2 regions of the Pandoraea vervacti genome follow, and region 1 is predicted to be linked to the other one. Evidence: predicted binding sites of a transcription regulator. Region 1 holds the regulator's gene; the other holds the start of a gene.
The links. The regulator NrdR, encoded in region 1, represses ribonucleotide reductase genes. The targets are predictions, from matches to a motif close to CACNANATNTNGTG.
Positions count from the first base shown of each region.

Region 1 (10,827 bases):
ACGATGCGCCGCGGGCGCCAACCGTGCGCTCGGTCGTCACGCTGTGATTCGTGTAGGACACGCCGCCGCCCACGAACACGTTCGCGTCGTTCAGGTGCGAGCCGTAGAGCCCCAGACTGACGCTGTTGATTTTCGATTCGCCAGGCATGCCGTCGGCCTTCGAGCGCTGATTGCCCATGCCCAATGCGGCACCGACGACTGTGTCGTGGCCAATGCGCTTGTCCACGCCGATGGCGCCGTCGATACCGCGAACGTCGAACGACAGGGCGTTGCCGCGCTGGCGTGTGTTGCCGCCCGCGAACGACGCCCATGCGGCGATCCCGTTGTCGGGAGCCTGGGCTGCGTTGACGGTGCGGTCGTCGAACATGGCGCCGCCCGCGAGCATGCGTGCCTGCATACCACGCTGGAACGCCGTATTCGCCCCTTGCGCCGCCGTGGCGTTGTTCAGCAGCGATTCCCCCGAAAGCAGGCTTGCCGCGCGGCGTTGCTCGGGCGAGCCGGCGATCTGAAGCGCCATTTCCGAGAGCACTTTGCCGCCGATCCGAGCGGACGTCAGGTCGCCCACAGCGATACCGTCGACCGATGCCAGCATGGCCCGTTCGTTCGCGCGATAGACGCCATCCGCCGCCAGGTACTGCACCACGCTCTGACCCGTGACGACGCCGGTCGGGCGCGTCGTGTCGGGCTCGACAGGGGACGTCGTATCCGGGTTTGCCGGATCGACGGGGTCCTTCGTGTCGGGGTCAGTCGGGTCCGTTGGGTCGATGGGATTGGTCGGGTCGGTGGGGTCGGTGGGGTCGGTGGGGTCGGTGGGGTCGGTGGGGTCGGTGGGGTCGGTGGGGTCGGTCGGGTCCGGAGTCTTGTCCACGGTAATGCTGCCGAGCGTCACCTTGCCGAGCGTAGCGGACTTGCCGTCGGCAACGCTCACCACGCCGAGCTTGTCCTGCACATCGGCAAGCACGACATCGTGCGCGACCGAAACGTGGATCTCCGTGTTGGTGAAATCACTATTCTCGGCTACCTGGATAGCGCCACCGCTCACGCCGCCGTCGACTTTCGACACGCGCGATGTGATCTGCGCGCCGGGCTGCGACGTATACCGCCCCACGACGAGCTTGTTCGTCCCCAAATCGATCCGACCCGCGTTGTCGACGCTTTGGACGCCAGCCACAGACCTCGTGAGCGCGATGGCCCCGTGTTTGCCGATCGTCACCGCTCCCGAGCCGAGCGCCCCCTCGTGCGCGGCCGTCAGGTTGCCGCCCTGCACGTCCAGCGATGCCACACCGCTCTGGTCGGCCGTCAGCGTCAAATTGCCCGCCCCCACCTTGACCAGACGAGCGCCTGCGGCAACGGACCGGGGGGATGCGTCCGGCACGCGCTTCGGCGTCACGCCGGACGACAGATGCGTCATGCGCTTGCGCGCGACGCGGGCATCCGGCAATTCCGTTACCGCCACGATCCGACCGTCGAACGTGTCGTTCAGTCCCAGCGCCCCTAACTCGACCGTCGTGTCGCCCGTCACCAGATCGCCGTTGCCCGTCAGGGAGCCCATGGTGATCTTGCGCTGCCCGGCCTCGGAGGGTGATTCGACCTGGGCAACGTCGAGCACCCCATTGTCGAGCGCGATGCGTGCGGCGTGAGCGGTAGTCGCACCGATGAATTCGACGCTTCCCTGATTCGTCAGGCTGACATTGTCGAGCGCGGTATCCAGAACGCTCAGATAGCCGTGCGCGCCGTTGCGAAGTTGCGCATTCCCGCCTCGGGATTGCGAGAGCGTGGCTTCGCCCATGTTGACGAGCGCCATGTTGCCGAGATTCGCGTCGCGAATGCGAAGGTCGGCGTCAGCGCCGTTCGTCACATGTGCAGATCCCCCATGCACCTCGGTCAATGCCGCCCACCCCGTGTTGGTCAGTTGCATGTCTTCGAGACGCGTGTTCAGGAAATCGGCGTGGCCTTCCCGATAGTTCACGACTTGGCTAGTCCCCATGGAAGCGTCGTTCGCCACCAGTTCGCCCGAGTTCCTGATCGTTGCGCTTGCGGCGCGCGCGCTCTCGAAATGTGCGCTACCGCCTTCGACGAGAAGCGTGCTTGCACCGGCATCCGAGTCCTTTTCGAAACGGACCTGCGCGCCATCCAAAACGGCAATACGCGCATTGCCCGCGCTCGTCCCGGCATTAAAGACGATTTTTCCCGGGCGGTGCTTGCTGGCGACCTCACCCGAAGCGCGTTCGCCAGGGCGATCCCCATCGGTTACTTCGAGTGCATCGGCGCCTCGCCCGGCCATGAGAATCACGTCATGCGCCGCGCTGTCGACGCCCTTGCCGTTCGCAACGAAGTTCAGCACGCCGTTGGTACCGACCGCGATCATGGTTCCTGTGTCCGCCTCGAGCGCATGATGCACGTTCAACGTCCCCCCCGCCACGCCGATGACGTGCCTGGCATCCGGCTTTACACGGATCGTGCCGACGTCACGAACCCCGCCGACGGTGTCCTTCAACGCCTCGGACCAGGGCCCGGACCGTGCGGTCAGTTCCAGTGACGTATCTTTTCCAACGACACTGGCCCCTTCCGGATATCCGGTATCGAAGTCGGCGTTGAACAGGTTCTCGTCGCGCCATGACAGCGCAGTGAATTTCTCGGGGTCAGGCAATGCCCGGGAGACAAGCTCGTTGGTATTCGCCATTCGACGGAAGGCCGTTTCGTCGGCTTGCCTCAGGCGATCGATCCGCGCCTCCAATGCGCTTGCCGCCTGGCTCAGCGCAAAGGCTTCGTCGCGTACACGGTCGTGGGCCGAGCGGTCCGCGAGATAGACGGACAGCGCTTCATGCCTTGCCGCCTTGTCTTGCTCGGGCGCGGTCAATACGTCCTTGACCTTCTCGCGAATCTTTTCAAGGTCCTGCTTCCGGAGATCTTTCATCCACGGTTGCACTTTGCTTTCCCTGCCCTTCACACCGACAACACGAATTGCCGCATCGATTTTTTCAGAATACTCTCGCAGCTTCTCATCGATCTCCGCAACATCTCCGAGACGCGAGATATCCGACAAAATATCCGAATTCATCGATTTCACGGCGGATAGATTATCGAAAATATCGCTTTTTCTGCCAAATTCGGTTTTCACCTGAGATAGACGATCATTCAGAAATTTAACGACGTCGTCTCTCTTGTGGTTCCAGGACGCGATCTCGGCAACGTTGCCCAAGCTCACTGCCGCCTGCGCCGGCAGCCCCATTGCCGCTACCATCGTAGCGGCCGCCAGGCATATTTTGGATCGATAAAACGTTCTCTCTTTTTTAACCTTCGCCTGCATTCGACAATTTCCCTATTCAATTCGCTTTCAACAGCAGTCAATTCGACTGCCTCCCCAACGACGAAAATCACACCGCCGTCAAGACCGCGAATTCTAGAGATTAACTATCGAATTCTGATCAACCTCATCATTTTTTGGTACTTACCCCATAATGACATCAACATTTATGATTGGGGCAATTCTTAATTTTATTGATTTAAAAAACATAGACGCTTCCCAAAATAATCAGAATACCCGTCATGAATCGCCCAAAAGTATCGTCAAGTGCGGCATGTGCACAACACCGCACCGCCTCCTTTCAGTCACGGCCCATGCTCGCGTGCCATGGGTTTCGTGTGACGGGCGCCCCCTTGAGCCGCGAACGCCGTTGCGTTGCTCACGGCCATAAAAAAACCGTCGCGCCCTTTCGGGCACGACGGTTTTTTGCTTGTCCTAACAGCTTGTCCTTGCAACCAGTCAAGCCATTGAGCCTGTCACGGTCGCATGCACAGTCGTCACGCAAACGCTCACGCGCTCATCCACTTCACGCCACCGGCTTGCGCTTTGGCTTGATATCGGTGCTGTCGATCTCTTCGAGCACGTCGCGAAATTCCGCAATGTCCTCGAAGCTCCGATAGACCGATGCGAAACGGATGTAAGCGATCTTGTCCAGGCGCTTCAACTCGCGCATCACCAATTCGCCAATGCGCTGGCTGATCACCTCGCGCTCCGCACCGGCCAGCAGTTTGTACTCGATGCGCGCGATCGCGGCGTCCATCGCTTCGGCGCTCACGGGACGCTTGCGAATGGCCAACTGCATGCTGGCGCGCACCTTCGCGCGATCATACTCGGCGCGGCTGCCGTCTTTCTTGACGACGACCGGCATCGCGAGCTCGACACGCTCGTACGTCGTGAAACGCTTGTCGCACGACGGGCATTTCCGGCGCCGCCGGATGGCAGCGCCGTCTTCCGCTTCACGCGAGTCGATGACCTGCGTGTCGTCGTGCCGGCAGAACGGGCAGCGCATGCGTGCGACGCCTGTGGCTTAGCCGTAGACCGGGAAACGCTTGGTCAACTCGGCCACTTGTGCGCGCACACGGGCCAGGTTTTCTGCGTCTTCCGGATTGTCGAGCACGTCGGCGATCAGGTTGCCAACCAGCTCGGCTTCGGCTTCCTTGAAACCGCGCGTGGTCATGGCCGGCGAACCCAGACGCACACCGCTCGTCACGAACGGCTTTTCCGGATCGTTCGGAATCGCATTCTTGTTGACGGTGATGTGGGCTTCGCCCAGCGCGGCTTCGGCAGCCTTACCGGTGATGTTCTTCGCGCGCAGGTCGACCAGCATGACGTGCGACTCGGTGCGACCCGACACAATGCGCAGGCCGCGCTTGACCAGCGTTTCGGCCATCACGCGGGCGTTCTTGGCGACTTGCTGTTGGTATTCCTTGAATTCCGGCGTTGCGGCTTCCTTGAACGCGACGGCCTTACCGGCGATCACGTGCATGAGCGGGCCGCCCTGGATACCCGGGAAGATGGCCGAGTTGATGGCCTTCTCGAACTCCGCCTTCATCAGGATCACGCCACCGCGCGGGCCGCGCAGGCTCTTGTGCGTGGTCGTGGTGACGAAGTCGGCGTGCGGCACCGGGTTCGGGTACACGCCGGCGGCGATCAGACCGGCGTAGTGCGCCATGTCGACCATGAAATAGGCGCCAACCGACTTGGCGATTTTTGCCATGCGCTCGAAATCGATCTTCAGCGCGAAGGCCGAGGCGCCCGCCACGATCATCTTCGGCTTGTGTTGCTCGGCCAGCTTTTGCGCGGCGTCGTAATCGATGTCCTCGGCTTCGTTCAGGCCATAGCTCACCACGTTGAACCACTTGCCCGACATGTTGACCGGCGAGCCGTGCGTGAGGTGGCCACCGTGCGCCAGGCTCATGCCCATGATCGTGTCGCCCGGCTTGAGCATGGCGAAGTACACGCCCTGGTTGGCCTGCGAACCCGAGTTCGGCTGCACGTTGGCGGCTTGCGCGCCGAACAGCGCCTTCACACGGTCGATCGCCAGTTGTTCGACGACGTCGACATACTCGCAACCGCCGTAATAGCGCTTGCCCGGATAACCTTCCGCATACTTGTTGGTCAGTTGCGAGCCCTGCGCTTCCATTACGGCCGGGCTGGTGTAGTTTTCCGAAGCGATCAGTTCGATGTGATCTTCCTGACGCTGGTTTTCCTTCTGAATCGCTGCCCAGACGTCGGGATCGACGGAGGCAACGGTAGATTTCGATTTGTCGAACATGGCGGTTCCGTTGAATTGAACAGGTTTTCCGGGAGGGGGATGCTGCGGCGCGCCTTCCTTTGTGCTTCGGAAGACGATAGACAGGGCAGCACCAACCATCACGGCTGCCCAGGCGAACGGCAAATAAGACCCCGGCGCTTCCCGGTGGGTTGCTCCACCTCGGGCGCACAAGGCTGTGCACCCTAATCGCCAGTCACGCGGGGTTTGTGGCGTCGACAGTTTATGCGAGGTTGCGGCGTTAGGCAACCGGCCCCGAACCCGTTGAGACACGCACCACCACCTTGCCGAACGCCCCGCGGCGCAGGTGCGCGAGCGCCTGAGCGAAGTCGGCGAAATCGTAGACGGCGTCGACCACCGGCGCAATGCCGTGCCGGTCGACCGCCGTCACCAACGCCTCCAGCCCCTGGCGGTGCCCAACGCCAATGCCCTGTACGTGCGCCCGCTTGAGCAGCATCGAATACACGGGCAATTGCAGGGTGTCGCCGCCCAGCGTGCCGATCACCGACACCTTGCCGCCCGGCGCCAGCGCCGTCATGGTCTCGCGCATGTCGCCGCCAGCGAGCTCGAGCGCCTGCTCGACACCCTTGCCCTGCGTCAGCTTGCGCACTTCCTCCGCCCAACCTTCCTGTCGTGGGATGCCATGCGTGACGCCGAGCGCCGCCGCACGCGCCAGTTTGTCTGCGCTACCGCTCACCACAATTGCCGTCGCACCGTGAGCGAGCGCCAGTTGCGCGCCGAACAGCGCCACGCCGCCTGTGCCGATCATTAGCACCGTCTCGCCGGACACGAGCTTGCGGCCGGCGCCGAAAAGCGCGAACCAGGCGGTCAACCCTGCGCAAGTGAGCGTTGACGCGGCCACGTCGTCGAGCGAAGACGGGGCGCGCACCAGCGCCGCTTCGTCGAACCCGGCGTATTCACGCAATACGCCCTGCAACGTCCCGCCGAAGAGCTTCAGGCCCGCCGGCGCGTGTTCTCCGTCGAACCAGCGATCCCAGAACGTATTGACGACGCGCTCGCCAACGCGCACGCGCGTCACGTCCGCGCCCACCGCGACGACTTCCCCGGCCATGTCCGAGCCCGGCACAAACGGAAACGACACCGGCAATCCCATGCCGGTATCGATCATCAGGGCGTCACGGTAATTGAGCGATACCGCCTTCACGCGGACGAGGACTTCTCCGGGGCCGGGTGTCGGCACGTCCACCGTCGCCAGTTCCAGCGCCGCCTCGCCCAAAGTCGCCATTTGCCATTGCTGCATCGTTGCCATTGCCAGTTCTCCAATCCTTGTATCGACGCATCCCCGACGGGGATCCTTGTATGTCCGGCAGGCCCTGCCTGTCCGAGGGACATGGACACGATTAGCTTATTGGAGAATACTTCGCGGCAGTGATGGCAATTTATCCACTAATTGGCGACTTATGAGAACCAATGAGACCTACACGCCTGACCGGCTTTCGGGCATCTCGGCCTTCGTGGCGGCGGTGGATGCGGGCAGCTTCGCGGGCGCGGCGCAACGGTTGCATCTCACACGCTCTGCGGTGGCCAAGCGTATCGGCCGTCTGGAAACGCGTCTTGGCGTACGCCTGTTTCACCGCACCACCCGCAGTCAGCATCTGACCGACGCGGGGCAAACGTTCTATCAGCGCTGCACGAAGGTGCTCGCGGAGTTGTCGGAAGCCGAGGACGAATTGAGCGCCGGCGCCCTGACGCCCATGGGCAAGCTTCGGGTGACCATGCCCGTGCAGATCGGACGCCAGTGCATCGCGCCGGTGTTGCTGGCGCTGGCCGGGACGCATCCGCAGTTGCGGCTTGAAATGGCGTTCAGCGACCGCCGTGTCGATCTGATCGAAGAAGGCTTCGATCTCGCCGTTCGCAGCGGACGTCTCGATGACACACCGGGACTCAAGGCGCGCCCGCTCGGCGAACAGACGATGTTGCTATGCGCGTCCGGCGCGTACCTCGCGGCCAACGGCACGCCGCAAACGGTCGAGGATCTCGCCGACCATGAGCGTCTGATGTACGGGCGCGGCGCCAATCTCTATCAATGGCCCACCTTGCCGAGACTTCCCGAAGCGTCTGCCGCCACACGTCGCACGCCGCGCTTCGTACTGGACGACCTCGTCGCGCTCGTGGAAGCGGCAGAGCTGGGACTGGGCATTGCATGCATCCCGCGCTGGGTGGCGATGCAATCGCTCAGCGCCGGTACCCTCGTGCAATTGCTGCCGCAGACCTATACGCCCGGCACGCCGCTGCATCTGGTCTGGCCCGATACACGGCACCCGTCGCCCAAGCTGCGCGCCGCGATCGACGCGCTGGTAGGCGCCGTCCCCGCTTTGCTCGGCATGCCGTGATGGCGCCCGCCCTCCCCGTTCGCGCGCCGGGGGCGAACCGCGATGTCCGACGGCGTACCTTGACGGCGACGCACGCTCAACGCTCGCTTCGGTACAAGAACGGTTCCTGCTGGGCATCGACGGCCTGCGCGCGCGTGCCGTACATATATGCCCAGGTCTGCGCCGCCCACAGACCGCCGAGCAGCCGAACGAGGCTGTCGCGCCGGTCCAGAAGGTGACTCGCGAGCGTCTGCGGGTCCAACATCCGCATATCCTCCCCGGACGCCGCATCACTGCCGGCGCGCCCCACCCGGCAGGCGGCTTCGACCCACGACCTGACTTCCCGCGCCGACAGCCTGCTCAGCCGATACGCCATCTCGGCAGCCACCGCCCGCACGCTCGTCGGATTTCGCAATTCGTCCCCGCGCGTTTTCGTCGATGCGTCTCGTGCGAACCCCGCAAGCCGACGAACGAACGGTGCGCAATGTTCGCCGTAAGGAAATTGCGAAAGATCGGCCAGTGCGTCGTCTGGCAACGTAGCGTCGAAATTGGCGGCCTCGCGACGAAACGTGGATGTCAGTGCGGGTAGCGACGGCACCGCCTCGCGCTGCGCGAGCGCGAGGTCATACGCCTGCGCCTTGAGCCGCCCCTGAAATCCCAGATGCAGGCACGCGTCGAAGTCGAGCGACATCGCGCACGGCAGGTCGTTCATGTCCCGCCACACGCCGATGTTCTCCATGAAGACATTGCACATGTCCCAGTTGCCGAGCCACAGTCCGGCAATGTAATGACGTTCCAGCGCACTTTGATAGACGTCAGGCAGCGCCTGACACAGACGCAGACGCATGGCGTTGCGATGCGCCAATGCGTCGGCATACGCGCGCGCCGACTCGCCACGCAGCGCATGAAACGGCAGCCCCCCGGCATCGGCGAGCACCTGCGCCATGCGCGCCCGCGCGTCGATCGCTTCGGCGCGTGCGTGGCGCAACCATGGCGGCGCGGGTTGACCCGCACCTTCGAAAACGCGCCAGGCGTCGTCCCCTTCGATCCATTCGCCGAGATCGCGATACCCGGACAGAAAGGTGGTGGCCAGATACACGCGATCGGGCTCGAGCGTGCAATCGAATGCCTGCGAACAACCCTTTACCAGCATCGCGGTTGGCGTGGCCAGACCGAGCGCGCCAAAGAGCCGCGAGGCGAGCCACGCCTGTGCCGCATGTGCCGGGCTCGGGTATGCCTTGACGACGTACTGCGGCGCGTCGGCGAGCGGCATGAGCGACATGCGGACCGCGCCTTCGCTACTTCCCAACGCCGGGGCATCGGGCACACGGGTCGCCGACGAGAAATCGTAAGGACCGATGTCCGGCAACGGCGCGCCGCTACCGTCATGACCGATCACGGCGCCGAAGACCCCGGAGGGACCCGCTTCAGGCAGCAGGCGCCCGCTCGCGGGGACATCGCTATGCAGCCAATTGTGGTTGACGTCGACTTGAGCCTTATAGGCGTTGGCGCGCATCACGACTCTCCCTGGTCGTAGCACGGGGATGGAGACGTTCTCTGCGCAGACCCTCCGGCGCGCGACATGCATCGTGCACGCGGTAGGCAACTTCGCAAGCTTCGCGAACGACGCGAACGTCGGACTCCCCAGTTAAGATCGGCAAATCTTGCTGCGCCCCCGGACTTCCAGCTTTCGAAAATGAAGCAATCTCGGGCAAAGCGACCGTGTCCGATCGCTGCGCGATTCGCGTGTATTCGCATGGAGTCCGGTGTGATAGGCTCGCCGCATGTCCACGTCTGTCCGAGTCCTCGTCAGCAGTTGCCTGCTGGGTCATCCCGTGCGCTATCACGGACGCCCTGCCGCCTGCGAAGCCGACGCCAACGCCGTGCTGGCGCGCTGGCGCGCTGCCGGATGGATAGCGCTCATTTGCCCGGAAGTCGCCGGGGGATTGCCGACCCCACGCCCGCCCGCGGAGATCGAGCACGCCCGGAGCGGCGATGCGGTCTGGCAGCGGCGCGCGCGCGTGATGGATGACACCGGCGCCGACGTCACGGCGCCGTTTCTCGAGGGGGCACGTCGGGCGCTCGCGCTCGCGCGGCGTCACGGCATTCGTGTTGCGGTATTGAAAGAGGACAGCCCGTCGTGCGGCAGCGCGTCGATCTACGACGGCTCGTTTAGCGGCGCGAAGGTCTCAGGCGAGGGGGTGACTGCCGCCTGGTTGCGGCAGCACGGTGTCGAAGTCTTCAGCGAGCACACCATCGCACTCGCCGATGCAAGGCTGCGCGGCCTCTACTCCGATACATAAGCGTTGGACGCGCAGCGTTGCACTGCGCGTCCCGGTCCGGCCTCAGAGCTCGATCTTCGTGCCGAGCACGGCAAGAAACTGTGCGATCCATGCGGGATGCGCAGGCCAGGCGGGCGCGCTCACGAGCTTGCCGTCGGTATGGGCATCGTCGATTGCGATGTCCATGTATTTCCCTCCGGCCAGACGCACCTCCGGCGCACATGCCGGATACGCCGAACACTCGCGCCCCTCGATCACACCGGCGGCGGCGAGCAGTTGCGCACCGTGGCAGATCGCGGCAATCGGCTTGTCGTTTTCCGCAAAATGCCGCACGGCGGCGAGCACGGCGTCGTTGAGCCGCAGATATTCCGGCGCGCGTCCGCCGGGAATGACCAGCGCGTCGAAGTCGGCGGGCGAGAGACCGTCGAATGTCGCGTTCAGCGTGAAGTCGTGGCCACGCTTCTCGCTGTACGTCTGATCGCCTTCGAAATCATGGATGGCAGTGCGCACCTTGTCGCCCGCCTTCTTGCCGGGGCAGACGACTTCCACACGATGTCCCACGGCCATGAGCGCCTGTACGGGCACCATCAGTTCGTAGTCTTCGACGTAATCGCCTGCCAACACCAGAATCCG
Region 1 is NZ_CP010897.2:3,947,602-3,958,428, forward strand. Features, by position in the region: gene UC34_RS17135 (autotransporter family protein) at 1-2,917, opposite strand, end outside; gene nrdR (transcriptional regulator NrdR) at 3,834-4,316, opposite strand; gene glyA (serine hydroxymethyltransferase) at 4,335-5,582, opposite strand; ZMP/ZTP riboswitch at 5,682-5,789, opposite strand; gene UC34_RS17150 (zinc-dependent alcohol dehydrogenase family protein) at 5,821-6,840, opposite strand; gene UC34_RS17155 (LysR family transcriptional regulator) at 7,001-7,933, shown strand; gene UC34_RS17160 (hypothetical protein) at 8,010-9,428, opposite strand; gene UC34_RS17165 (2-thiouracil desulfurase family protein) at 9,697-10,215, shown strand; gene UC34_RS17170 (DJ-1/PfpI family protein) at 10,258-10,827, opposite strand, start outside.

Region 2 (10,827 bases), 990 kb from region 1:
GATCCTCAAGGGCGTGAAAGTGTTCGTCCACCAGTTCTGATTGGATGTCTCGCTAACGGCCGCTTTCGGGCCCGCCGGCTTATGCAGAGGCGCGAGGCAACACGCGCCAAAAAAGAAAAGGGACCTGGTGAAGGTCCCTTTCTGTTCCTGCCGTCCGCTGAGGTTCCGTCCGCTGAGGCGCCGTCAAGGCCCAGACGCCTCGCCGGCCATCGTTCGGAAATCAGCGCGGCGTCGTCAGCGCGCGGATCGCCGGCAGATTGCGCCAGTAACCCCTGGCGTCCATGCCGCAGCCGAAGACGTAGCGATCCGGCACGGTGAAGCCGCAGAAATCCGGATGCGAGGGCTTTTCCTTGGTCAACAGCTTCTCGCACAGTACGGCGCTGTAGAACTTCGATGCGCCCATCTCCAGAATGCGGTCGCGAATCGCGGCCATGGTGGCGCCTTCGTCGAGAATATCGTCGAGCACGAGCACGACGCGGTCACGGACCGAGTCGCGCGGCGCCACGCGCCACTGCATTGCGCCGCCGGTGGTCGTGTTGTTGTAGCGCGAGAGATGGATGTAGTCGAACTCGAGCGGGAAGTCGAGGCGCGGCAACAGCATGCCGGTGAAGACGGCGGCGCCGCCCATGACCGACAGCACCATCGGAAATTCGTCGCCAACGGCTGCCTTGATGGCCTTGGCCATCGTGTCGACGGAGCGGCTGACCTCGTCGGCGGAGACGATTTCTTCGGAATTACGGAATACTTCGAGGGCTTCTTCGCGGTTCATATGGGGCGACCCTGTGGAACGGTGTTGCGGGGGATTCGCTAAGTGCGGCCCGGAGTATATCGGGAAAACACGGCGCAGACTTCCCGAGCGTAATCCCTGCCGCCGGCGCGCGACCGGATGAGACCTGATCAGCGCATGCCGGGCATCATGCCCTTCATGCTGCGCATCATCTTCATCATGCCACCGCCTTTGAGTTTCTTCATCATGGTGCGCATCTGATCGTACTGATTGAGCATGCGGTTGACTTCCTGCACCTGAACGCCCGCGCCGGCGGCGATGCGGCGCTTGCGACTTGCCTTGATCAGCTCGGGCTTGGCACGCTCGGCAGGCGTCATCGAATTGATGATGCCCTCCATGCGGCGCACCTGTTTTTCCGCCTGATCCATGTTCGTCTGGCTGGCGGCCGCCTGAAACTGCGCCGGCAGCTTGTCCATGAGCGACGACAGGCCGCCCATCTTCTTCATCTGGCCGATTTGCGCCTTGAAGTCGTTCAGATCGAAGTCGCCGCCTTTCTTGACCTTGTCCGCGAGTTTCTGGGCGGCCTGGACGTCGACGCCACGTTGCGCTTCTTCGACGAGGGCGAGAATGTCGCCCATGCCGAGAATCCGGTTGGCCATGCGGTCCGGATGGAAGACTTCGAGGCCGTCGAGCTTTTCGCCCACGCCCACGAACTTGATCGGCTTGCCCGTAATGTGGCGCACGGACAGCGCGGCGCCGCCGCGCGAGTCGCCGTCGAGCTTGGTGAGCACCACGCCGGTGAGCGGCAGCGCGTCATTGAAGGCGCGGGCGGTGTTCACGGCGTCCTGACCGAGCATGGCGTCGACGACGAAGAGCGTTTCGATCGGTTTCAGTTCGGCATGCAGGGCGCTGATTTCCTGCATCATCGCTTCGTCGATACCGAGACGGCCGGCCGTGTCCACGAGCAGCACTTCGTGGTGATGGCGACGTGCCCAGTCGACGGCCGCGCGGGCGATGTCGACCGGCTTTTGGTCAGGCTGCGACGGGAAGAAGTCGGCGTCGACCTGCTTCGTGACCGTCTCCAACTGCGCGATAGCGGCCGGACGGTAGACGTCGGTGGAAACCGTCAGGACTTTCTTCTTCTGGGCGCGCAGCAGCCTGGCGAGCTTGCCGACGGTGGTGGTCTTGCCTGCCCCCTGCAAACCGGCCATCAGAATGATGGCGGGCGGCGTGGTGGCGAGATTGAGTTCGGCGGCGCGGCCTTCGTAATCGCCGCCCATGAGTGCCGTGAGTTCGCGCTGAACCACGCCGACGAGGGCCTGGCCGGGCGAAAGGCTGGAAATGACTTCTTCGCCGAGGGCCTTTTCCTTCACCTTGGCGATGAAATCGCGCACCACCGGCAGGGCGACGTCGGCCTCGAGCAGGGCGAGGCGCACTTCGCGCAGCATTTCCTGCGTATTGGCCTCGGTCAGCCGGGCTTCGCCGCGCAGCGTCTTGACGACTTTGGCAAGCCGCGTAGTGAGATTGTCGAGCATGAAACGTATCCTGTAAGACCAACAGCGGCCTCGTTTGCCTGTCCTCCGGCCGATTAACCGTGCGGTCAATTGGGATTCATGGCGGTGACAAGCACGGCAGCGCGCCCCTCATGGGCTGGTGTAAACTTCAAACATGACTATTTTACTGTATGCGCTGACCGCCATCCTCTACGCCGGGTTGGCGGTTTGTTCGTGGCAGGGTTACCGGCGCGACGCCGCGCTCGCTCTCGCGGGCGGCCAGGTCGCGCCTGCGCCTGTCACGGGCACGCCCTCGCGCTGGCCGATGCAGCTCTCGCTGTTCGCGGCGCTCATGCTGCACGGGGTGCTGCTGCATCAGACCATCTTCCGCGCAGACAGCATGCACTTCGGTTTTGCGTACATGCTCTCGGCCATGTTGTGGCTCTCGGTCGGGATTTACTGGATCGAGAGTTTCTTCTTCCCGCTCGACAGCCTGCGACTGATGGTCACACCCGTGGCTGCCGTCGCGTGCCTGTTGCCGATGATCTTCCCGGACGTGCGGATTCTCGGCTTTGCGGCGGATCCGATTTTCAAGGCGCACTTCATCATCGCGAACATGGCCTATGGGCTGTTCGCGCTCGCGGCGCTGCATGCGTTGCTCATGCTCTATGCCGAGCGACAACTGCATCCGTCCCGTGGCCTTGAGGCGACCGGCTGGCTGTCTCGCTGGCTTGAGACACTGCCGCCGCTGCTCACGATGGAGAAGCTGTTGTTCCGCCTGATCGGCGCGGGGTTTGTCCTGCTCACGCTGACATTGATTTCGGGGGTGATGTTCTCCGAGGCGCTGTTCGGGCGTGCGGTGCGCATCGATCACAAAACCGTGTTCGCGGTGGTGTCGTGGCTGATGTTCGGCGCGGTGCTCCTCGGGCGGCATTTTTACGGGTGGCGCGGCAAGGTCGCGCTGCGTTGGGTTCTGGCGTCATTCGTGGCGCTGTTGCTGGCGTATGTCGGTTCTCGCTTCGTGCTTGAGGTGGTGCTGCATCGCATGACGGAGACTTGAAGCGCGATGCGCAATATCCTGCTGTTACTGTTGCTCTTGATTGCCGGGACGTGGTGGATGCGTCACAACGAACGCAAGCGCAATGCCGGGCGTCCCGGGCAGAACGAACGCATGCGCACGCCGCCGGGCGGAGAAGGGCGCACGAGCGCGCGTCAGTCGTTGCCGCCCGCGGAGCGCATGGTGCGTTGCAGCGAGTGCGATACCTATCTTCCCGAGAGCGAGTCGCTGGCCGGCGCCGGCGGCACGCACTTTTGCAGCGCCGCGCATCGCGACGCGTATGGGGCGCGTGGGTGACGCGTGGGTGACGCGCGAACACCGCGTCTGAACCTCGCGGCGCGAGCCGCTCGCGCAGCGTTTCCGTCACATGGCGCTGCGTCTCGCATCGCCGCCCCTCTCCTGTCTGTCATCGTGCGACATCAGCCGACGCCCATTCGGATGCAGCGGCTTGCGCATGCGTGTCGCATGCACTAAAACACAGTTACCGACCCCGTCCATAACAGCCATAACGAAGGGGCGCGACGACAGGAGGGCGCAATATGCTAATGCGCAGACGGATGTATTTCCTTCTTCCCGATCTGGCGAGTGCCCAGCGCACGATGAGCGACTTGTTGCTCGCCCGCATCGAGGAGCGTCACATCCACTTCATGGCACGTGACGAAATGGACCTGGAGGGACTGCACGAGGCTAACCTGCTACAGACTTCCGACATCGTGCACGGCGCAGAGGCCGGGCTCGTGATCGGCGGCTTCTGTGGGCTGGCAGTCGGTGCAGTCGCCGCGTTTTTCCCCATCGTGGGCACGCGTCCCCAGTGGGAACTGATGATCGTGACGGCCCCCCTCGGTGCCCTGTTCGGGGCCTGGGTGTCGAGCATGATCGGGGTTTCCGTGCCGAATTCGCGGCTCAAGGCATTTCGTGAGCCGATGGAGCGCGGCATGATCCTGCTCATGGTCGATGTGCGCGAGAGCCGTGTGGACGAGATTCGCGACATGCTCAAGGAGCATCACCCCGAGGCGCATATGGAAGGCGTCGAGGCAGCCATTCCGGCGTTCCCGTGACCGGGAGCGAGGTCGGGGTTGATGTCGGGGGCAGTGCGGGAGAGGTTGGCGATGTGGCGGCCGCCATGCGAAAGCGTCGGCCACAGTGCGAACGAAGGTGTTTTACCGGCCGGCAACGGCCATTGGCGTCGCCCCTGTGAGCGGCGCGGGATGGTGTGCGTGTCTTGCAGGCGATGCCGGACACGAGCGCAGCGCCATCCCCGGGCGTGGACACGCCCACGGAAGCCTCTCGGCCCGGTTTGGCGAGAGGCTTCTTCTTTGGGAATTCTCCTTTTATTTTTCGACTTGTTTCAGACGATGACCCGCGTGACACTGGCCCGCGGGCACCTTGCCGAACGGACCGCGCCCCGACTCGGTCACCGGCGGGGTCACGCCAAGTGGGCTACAATGCCACCCCTCGCTCTACGGGAGTTCGCTGTGCCCGTCATGCTCCAGTCATCTGCGTCCCCTAACGTTGCGCACCGAAGGAAGGGCCTGTCCGGTCAGGTCCGTGAGTCGGCTTTGCTGCGAGGCGACGCATGAACGCGTCGGACAACTTGCCGGTCTTCACGCTCGACACCGAAGGCTGGATCAGGCAAGCCGAGCGTCTGCCGTCGCCGAATTTCGATGGCCGTCCGCAGAACATGCCCATTGGCTTGCTCGTGGTGCACAACATTTCGCTGCCGCCCGGGCAATTCGGCGGCGACGAAATTCCTGCGTTCTTCCAGAATCGGCTCGATCACGATGCGCATCCGTTCTTCGACGAGATTCGTGGCGTGCACGTCTCATCGCACTTTCTGGTGCGGCGCGATGGTGCGTTGCAGCAGTTCGTGTCGTGCGATGCGCGGGCGTGGCACGCCGGGGCGTCGTCGTTCGAAGGACGCACGCGCTGCAATGATTTTTCCATCGGCGTTGAACTGGAAGGGACAGACGACCTGCCATTTACCGCCGCGCAATACGTGACGCTGGCGGCGCTCACCCGCGTTTTGCGCGAGCGTTATCCGATTCAAGCCGTGGCCGGGCATGCCGATATAGCACCTGGCCGCAAGACGGATCCGGGGCCGCATTTCGAATGGCAGCGACTGCGTCGAATGGCGGCATTGACGCCCGAGGCGTTGCCGTTCCAGCCCAAGGATTAACCCTCACCGGGGGACAGGTTTTGCTTGACACGAAGACGGCGCGGGCCTTCCCGGGACACAAATTTTTGATTTTGCGGAGTGCGTCATCTCCACTATACTTAGTGCCAATCCGGCCGCTGACCACTACATATAGTGGTCGGTGACGGGAAGCAGGATCCATCAATACCGTGCTTGCCCCGCGGCGTTTTATGGGGCAGTACAGCAGCAAAGCCGTGCAGCGGACACCTCGAACCCTTGGCCGTCCGTCGGTCGTGCGGTGTTCAGCACTTCGCTCCATCGGCGCCCCCAGGGCGCATTTTTGCCGACTTGGTACTTCGTATTAGCTGGTGGAAGTGCGCTAACAGCACCATCTCATTGGAACGGGAGTTTTTACATGCAGACTAACGAAAACCTCACCCGCCCGAACCCGACGCCCGCCACGAACGCTGGCAGCGGCACGGGTGCGTCGGCGCCCCAGACGACGGGCGCATTCGAGCCGGCAACCAATGCCGACTTCAAAGTGATTCGACGCAACGGCGCGGTGGTGGGTTTCGAGCCGTCGAAGATCGCGATCGCCGTGACCAAGGCGTTCCTCGCCGTGAACGGCGGTCAGGGTGCGGCTTCGGCGCGCGTACGCGAACTTGTGGAACAGTTGACGCAGAACGTCGTGCGCGCGCTGGTGCGCAGCCGCCCGAACGGCGGTACGTTCCACATCGAAGACATTCAGGATCAGGTCGAACTCGCGCTCATGCGCGAAGGCGAGCACAACGTGGCGCGCGCTTACGTGCTGTACCGCGAGAAGCGCTCGCAAGAGCGCGCGAGCGCGGGCGAGGCCACGCAAGAGGCGGCGACGCCCGACACCCCGGTGCTGCATGTCACCGATAACGGTGTGACGCGCCCGCTCGACATGGCGGCGCTGCGTAACGTGGTGAAGGCGGCCTGCGAAAACCTCGGCAGTGAAGTCACCGCCGAGCCGATCCTGACCGAAACCATCAAGAACCTGTACGACGGCGTGCCGCTGTCGCAGGTCTACGATTCGGCGATCCTCGCCTCGCGTACCCTCATCGAGAAGGAACCGGCTTACAGCCAGGTCACCGCGCGTATCCTGATGCACACGATCCGCCGCGAAATCCTGGGCGAAGAGGTGCCGCAGGCCGAGATGGCCGCGCGTTACATCGAATACTTCCCGCGCTTCATCAAGCAAGGCGTCGACGCCGAACTGCTCGACGAGCAACTGCTCTCGTACGACCTCGGCAAGCTGGCTGCCGCGCTCGATGCGAACCGCGACCTGCAATTCAACTACCTTGGCTTGCAGACGCTGTACGACCGTTACTTCCTGCACATCGAAAACCATCGCATCGAAATGCCGCAGGCCTTCTATATGCGTGTGGCGATGGGGCTGGCCCTGAACGAAGTCGAACGCGAAGCGCGTGCGATCGAGTTCTACCAGATCCTGTCGAGTTTCGACTTCATGAGCTCCACGCCGACGCTGTTCAACTCGGGCACGCGTCGCTCGCAGCTCTCGTCGTGCTACCTGACGACCGTCTCGGATGATCTGGAAGGCATTTACGAAGCGCTCAAGGAAAACGCACTGCTCTCGAAGTTCGCCGGCGGTTTGGGCAACGACTGGACCCAGGTTCGCGCGCTTGGCTCGCATATCAAGGGCACGAACGGCAAGAGCCAGGGCGTGGTCCCGTTCCTGAAGGTAGTCAACGACACGGCCGTGGCCGTGAACCAGGGTGGCAAGCGCAAGGGCGCGGTCTGCGCCTATCTGGAAACGTGGCACCTGGATATCGAAGAATTCCTGGAACTGCGCAAGAACACGGGTGACGATCGTCGCCGCACGCACGACATGAACACGGCGAACTGGATTCCCGATCTGTTCATGAAGCGCGTGATGGAAGGCGGTGAATGGACGCTGTTCTCGCCGTCGACCTGCCCGGATCTGCACGACAAGTTCGGCAAGGCGTTCGAGCAGGCCTACACGGCCTACGAAGAGAAGGCCGCGCGCGGTGAAATCAAGCTGTTCAAGAAGGTGCCGGCGCAAGCGCTGTGGCGCAAGATGCTGGGCATGCTGTTCGAGACCGGCCATCCGTGGATCACGTTCAAGGATCCGTGCAACATCCGCTCGCCGCAGCAACACGTTGGCGTGGTGCACTCGTCGAACCTGTGCACGGAAATCACGCTCAATACGAGCGAGACGGAAATCGCCGTGTGTAACCTCGGCTCGGTGAACCTCGTGGCTCACCTGAAGCAGACGGCCAACGGCTACGAGCTGGATCACGAGAAGCTGCAACGCACCATCCGTGTGGCGATGCGCATGCTCGACAACGTCATCGACATCAATTACTACGCGGTGGCGAAGGCGCGCAATTCGAACCTGCATCACCGTCCGGTGGGCCTGGGCATCATGGGCTTCCAGGACTGCCTGCACCTGCTGCGCACGCCGTACGCGTCGAACGCCGCCGTCGAGTTCGCCGACCGTTCGATGGAAGCGGTTTGCTACTACGCTTACTGGGCATCGACCGAGCTCGCGAAGGAACGTGGTCAGTACTCGTCGTACAAGGGCTCGCTGTGGGATCGTGGCATCCTGCCGCAAGACTCGCTCAAGCTGCTCATGGAAGAGCGCGGCGGTTACGTCGACGTCGACCTGTCGAGCACGCTCGACTGGGACAGCCTGCGCAAGCACATCGCTTCGCACGGCATGCGCAACTCAAACTGCGTGGCGATTGCCCCGACAGCGACCATCTCGAACATCATCGGCGTCTCGGCCTGTATCGAGCCGACGTTCCAGAACCTGTACGTGAAGTCGAACCTGTCGGGCGAATTCACGGTGGTCAACGAGTATCTGGTGCGTGACCTGAAGGCCCGCGGTCTGTGGGACGAAGTGATGGTCGCCGACCTGAAGTACTTCGACGGTTCGCTCGCGCGCATCGACCGCGTGCCGGCCGATCTGCGCGAGATCTACGCCACGGCGTTCGAAGTTGAGCCGAAGTGGCTGGTCGAGGCGGCGTCGCGTCGTCAGAAGTGGATCGATCAGGCGCAGTCGCTCAATATCTATATGGCGGGCGCCTCGGGCAAGAAGCTCGACGAGACGTACAAGCTGGCCTGGACGCGTGCGCTGAAGACCACGTACTACCTCCGTACGATGGCGGCCACGCACGTCGAGAAGTCGACGGTGAGCCATGGCGCGCTTAACGCGGTGCCGAGCTCGGGCGGTGTGTCGGGCGGCTTCTCGGCCGAACCGACCTCGCCGCTGGCCCAGCCGATGCCGGAAGCCGAAGGCGCGGTCTGCACGATGCGTCCGGGCGATCCGGGCTTCGAAGAGTGCGAGGCTTGCCAGTAAGCCGGGTGTGATGCCGTGCCGCATTCGACATGCGGCACGCCCCATCGGGAAAACCCCGCCGGTCCGAAAGGACGGCGGGGTTTTGTTTTGCATGGACACTCAGGTTGGATTCCTGTGGGTCCTGTGGGATTCCCGGCCGAATGAGGTCAGACCGGACCACGCCAGATCACGCCAAATCAATCCGCATCGACAGATCGAGCGTCTGGCCGTGACCGAGCACGACGTGATCGTTGTCGAACTCGCCGACACGATGCGTGGAGGGTTCGAGGCAGAGGTAGGGGCGTCCGGCGGGGGAGTGCAGCACGAGCCATGTGGCGTTGTCGCTGCGCACCGTGGCGGCGCGCAGGCCGCCGGCATAGTCGATGCGCGCTTCGAAGCGCCCCGACTCGGCGGGCACTTCGGCAAACCAGGTCGAACGTCCGCCCGTATCGAGGCCGCCGCCGACCGACACCACCTCCATCGGCCCCACGTGCACGCGTTGCTCGCTGGGCCAGCGAATCGCTTCCGAAGGGGAGCGCCAGAGCGCTTCGGACTCGAAGGTCAGGCGCGCGCCTGCCGGCCAGCGAAAGTACGGATGCAGTCCGAGTCCGGCAGGCATTTCCTGCGCCGAGAGGTTCGTCAGCGAGAGTTGCATATCGAGGCCATGCTCGTCGAGCGTGACCGACAGATACGCCTGATAGTGCCAGGGCCACGCGGGCTGCGCCGGGCAGTTGAGTTGCAGCACGCAGCAGTGTGGACTTTCGTCGACGACCTCCCATTCGCGCCGCAGTCCCCAGCCGTGCAGCGAACTGGATGCGACCGGCGCTTCGTGAACGGCGATCGTGCGCCCGCGCCAGTGCAGCGTGTCGTCGCGCAACATATTGGTATACGGCAGCATGGGAAACGCACCGGCCTTCGGCCATTCGTCGGAGGAAAATGGCGCATCGCCAAGCGGCACGAGGTAGTCGAACAGATCGCCGCGCGTGTCGCGCCGCGCGAGTCGCGAGAGGCGAGCGCCGCAACCGGGCTGCACCTCGGCGATCAGGGCGCCGCTGGCGAGACGAACCGGTTTGCCGGGGGTGAGGGTGGTTGGGGTGAGCGGTGGCGAATCCGGTTGGCCAGCCCGGTGCTGTGCGCCTTCGGCGCCTGTGGATGTCATCGTCGGTATCTCCTTCATCGGCGTCGAGAGATGGTGAGGTGGCGCGGGCCGGAATCTATCGCTGCGGTCTCGCGTCGTGACGCCTGCCGCACAGCATACGCCAATGCGAGGGCGTATCATTTTGATGCAGTGCAAACGCTGTCGCGCGCGGCGGTTTCATGGCAAGATGCCGATCCCGCAAGGCGGGAGGCCCGCCGTATGCGGAATGATCGAAAACACTAGGTATTGTGGTGACGGCATAATCCACCACAATATATGGTGTCGATGGGCTGGAATGAGTGACAGTATTGTGCTAAATTGGAGTCATTCGATTGACGTCGGGAGGTCATGATGTTGCAAGACAACGTTTGCAGCTCCCGCACCGGCGTCATCGGTCAAATTAGCGCGAAAGCGAATCTGCTTCACCCCCAACACCAAGCGTTACCATCAGCGGATTTTTCGTCGTCATCGTCAAGTTGACGGCTGCACTATCGGCAATTTTTTCGTCGGCCCTTCGTTACCGAACGGCTGATCTGTCAATTCGGCGATGCGCGTCACGCGGCGTGTATCGCATCAACCTGAACGGACCGAGACCCTATGCTTAATTGGGAAGAAGACACCACTACCGCCAAGCCCGCTGCGCCCGCCGCTCCGGTGGCTCCGGCTGCACCTGCTCCGAACATTCTGGGCACGCAAGACGATACCCCGCACACGATCGCCTCGCAGTCGACGCGCCGCGTGAGCGCCTCGGACAAGCGCGTGATCAACGGCACGACAGACGTGAACCAGCTGGTGCCGTTCAAGTACAAGTGGGCATGGGAAAAGTATCTGGCCGGTTGCGCCAACCACTGGATGCCGCAGGAAATCAACATGTCGCGCGACATCGCCCTTTGGAAAGACCCGAACGGTCTGACCGAAGACGAGCGCCGCAT
Region 2 is NZ_CP010897.2:4,939,216-4,950,042, reverse strand. Features, by position in the region: gene UC34_RS21585 (MarC family protein) at 1-40, shown strand, start outside; gene UC34_RS21580 (hypoxanthine-guanine phosphoribosyltransferase) at 221-769, opposite strand; gene ffh (signal recognition particle protein) at 898-2,262, opposite strand; gene UC34_RS21570 (cytochrome C assembly family protein) at 2,396-3,280, shown strand; gene UC34_RS21565 (PP0621 family protein) at 3,287-3,574, shown strand; gene UC34_RS21560 (DUF1269 domain-containing protein) at 3,823-4,335, shown strand; gene ampD (1,6-anhydro-N-acetylmuramyl-L-alanine amidase AmpD) at 4,854-5,453, shown strand; gene UC34_RS21550 (ribonucleoside-diphosphate reductase subunit alpha) at 5,827-8,778, shown strand; gene UC34_RS21545 (aldose epimerase family protein) at 8,945-9,916, opposite strand; gene UC34_RS21540 (ribonucleotide-diphosphate reductase subunit beta) at 10,493-10,827, shown strand, end outside.
Region 2: a site for NrdR is predicted at 5,575-5,588, ahead of UC34_RS21550 (ribonucleoside-diphosphate reductase subunit alpha). Genes of this name have one in related genera too.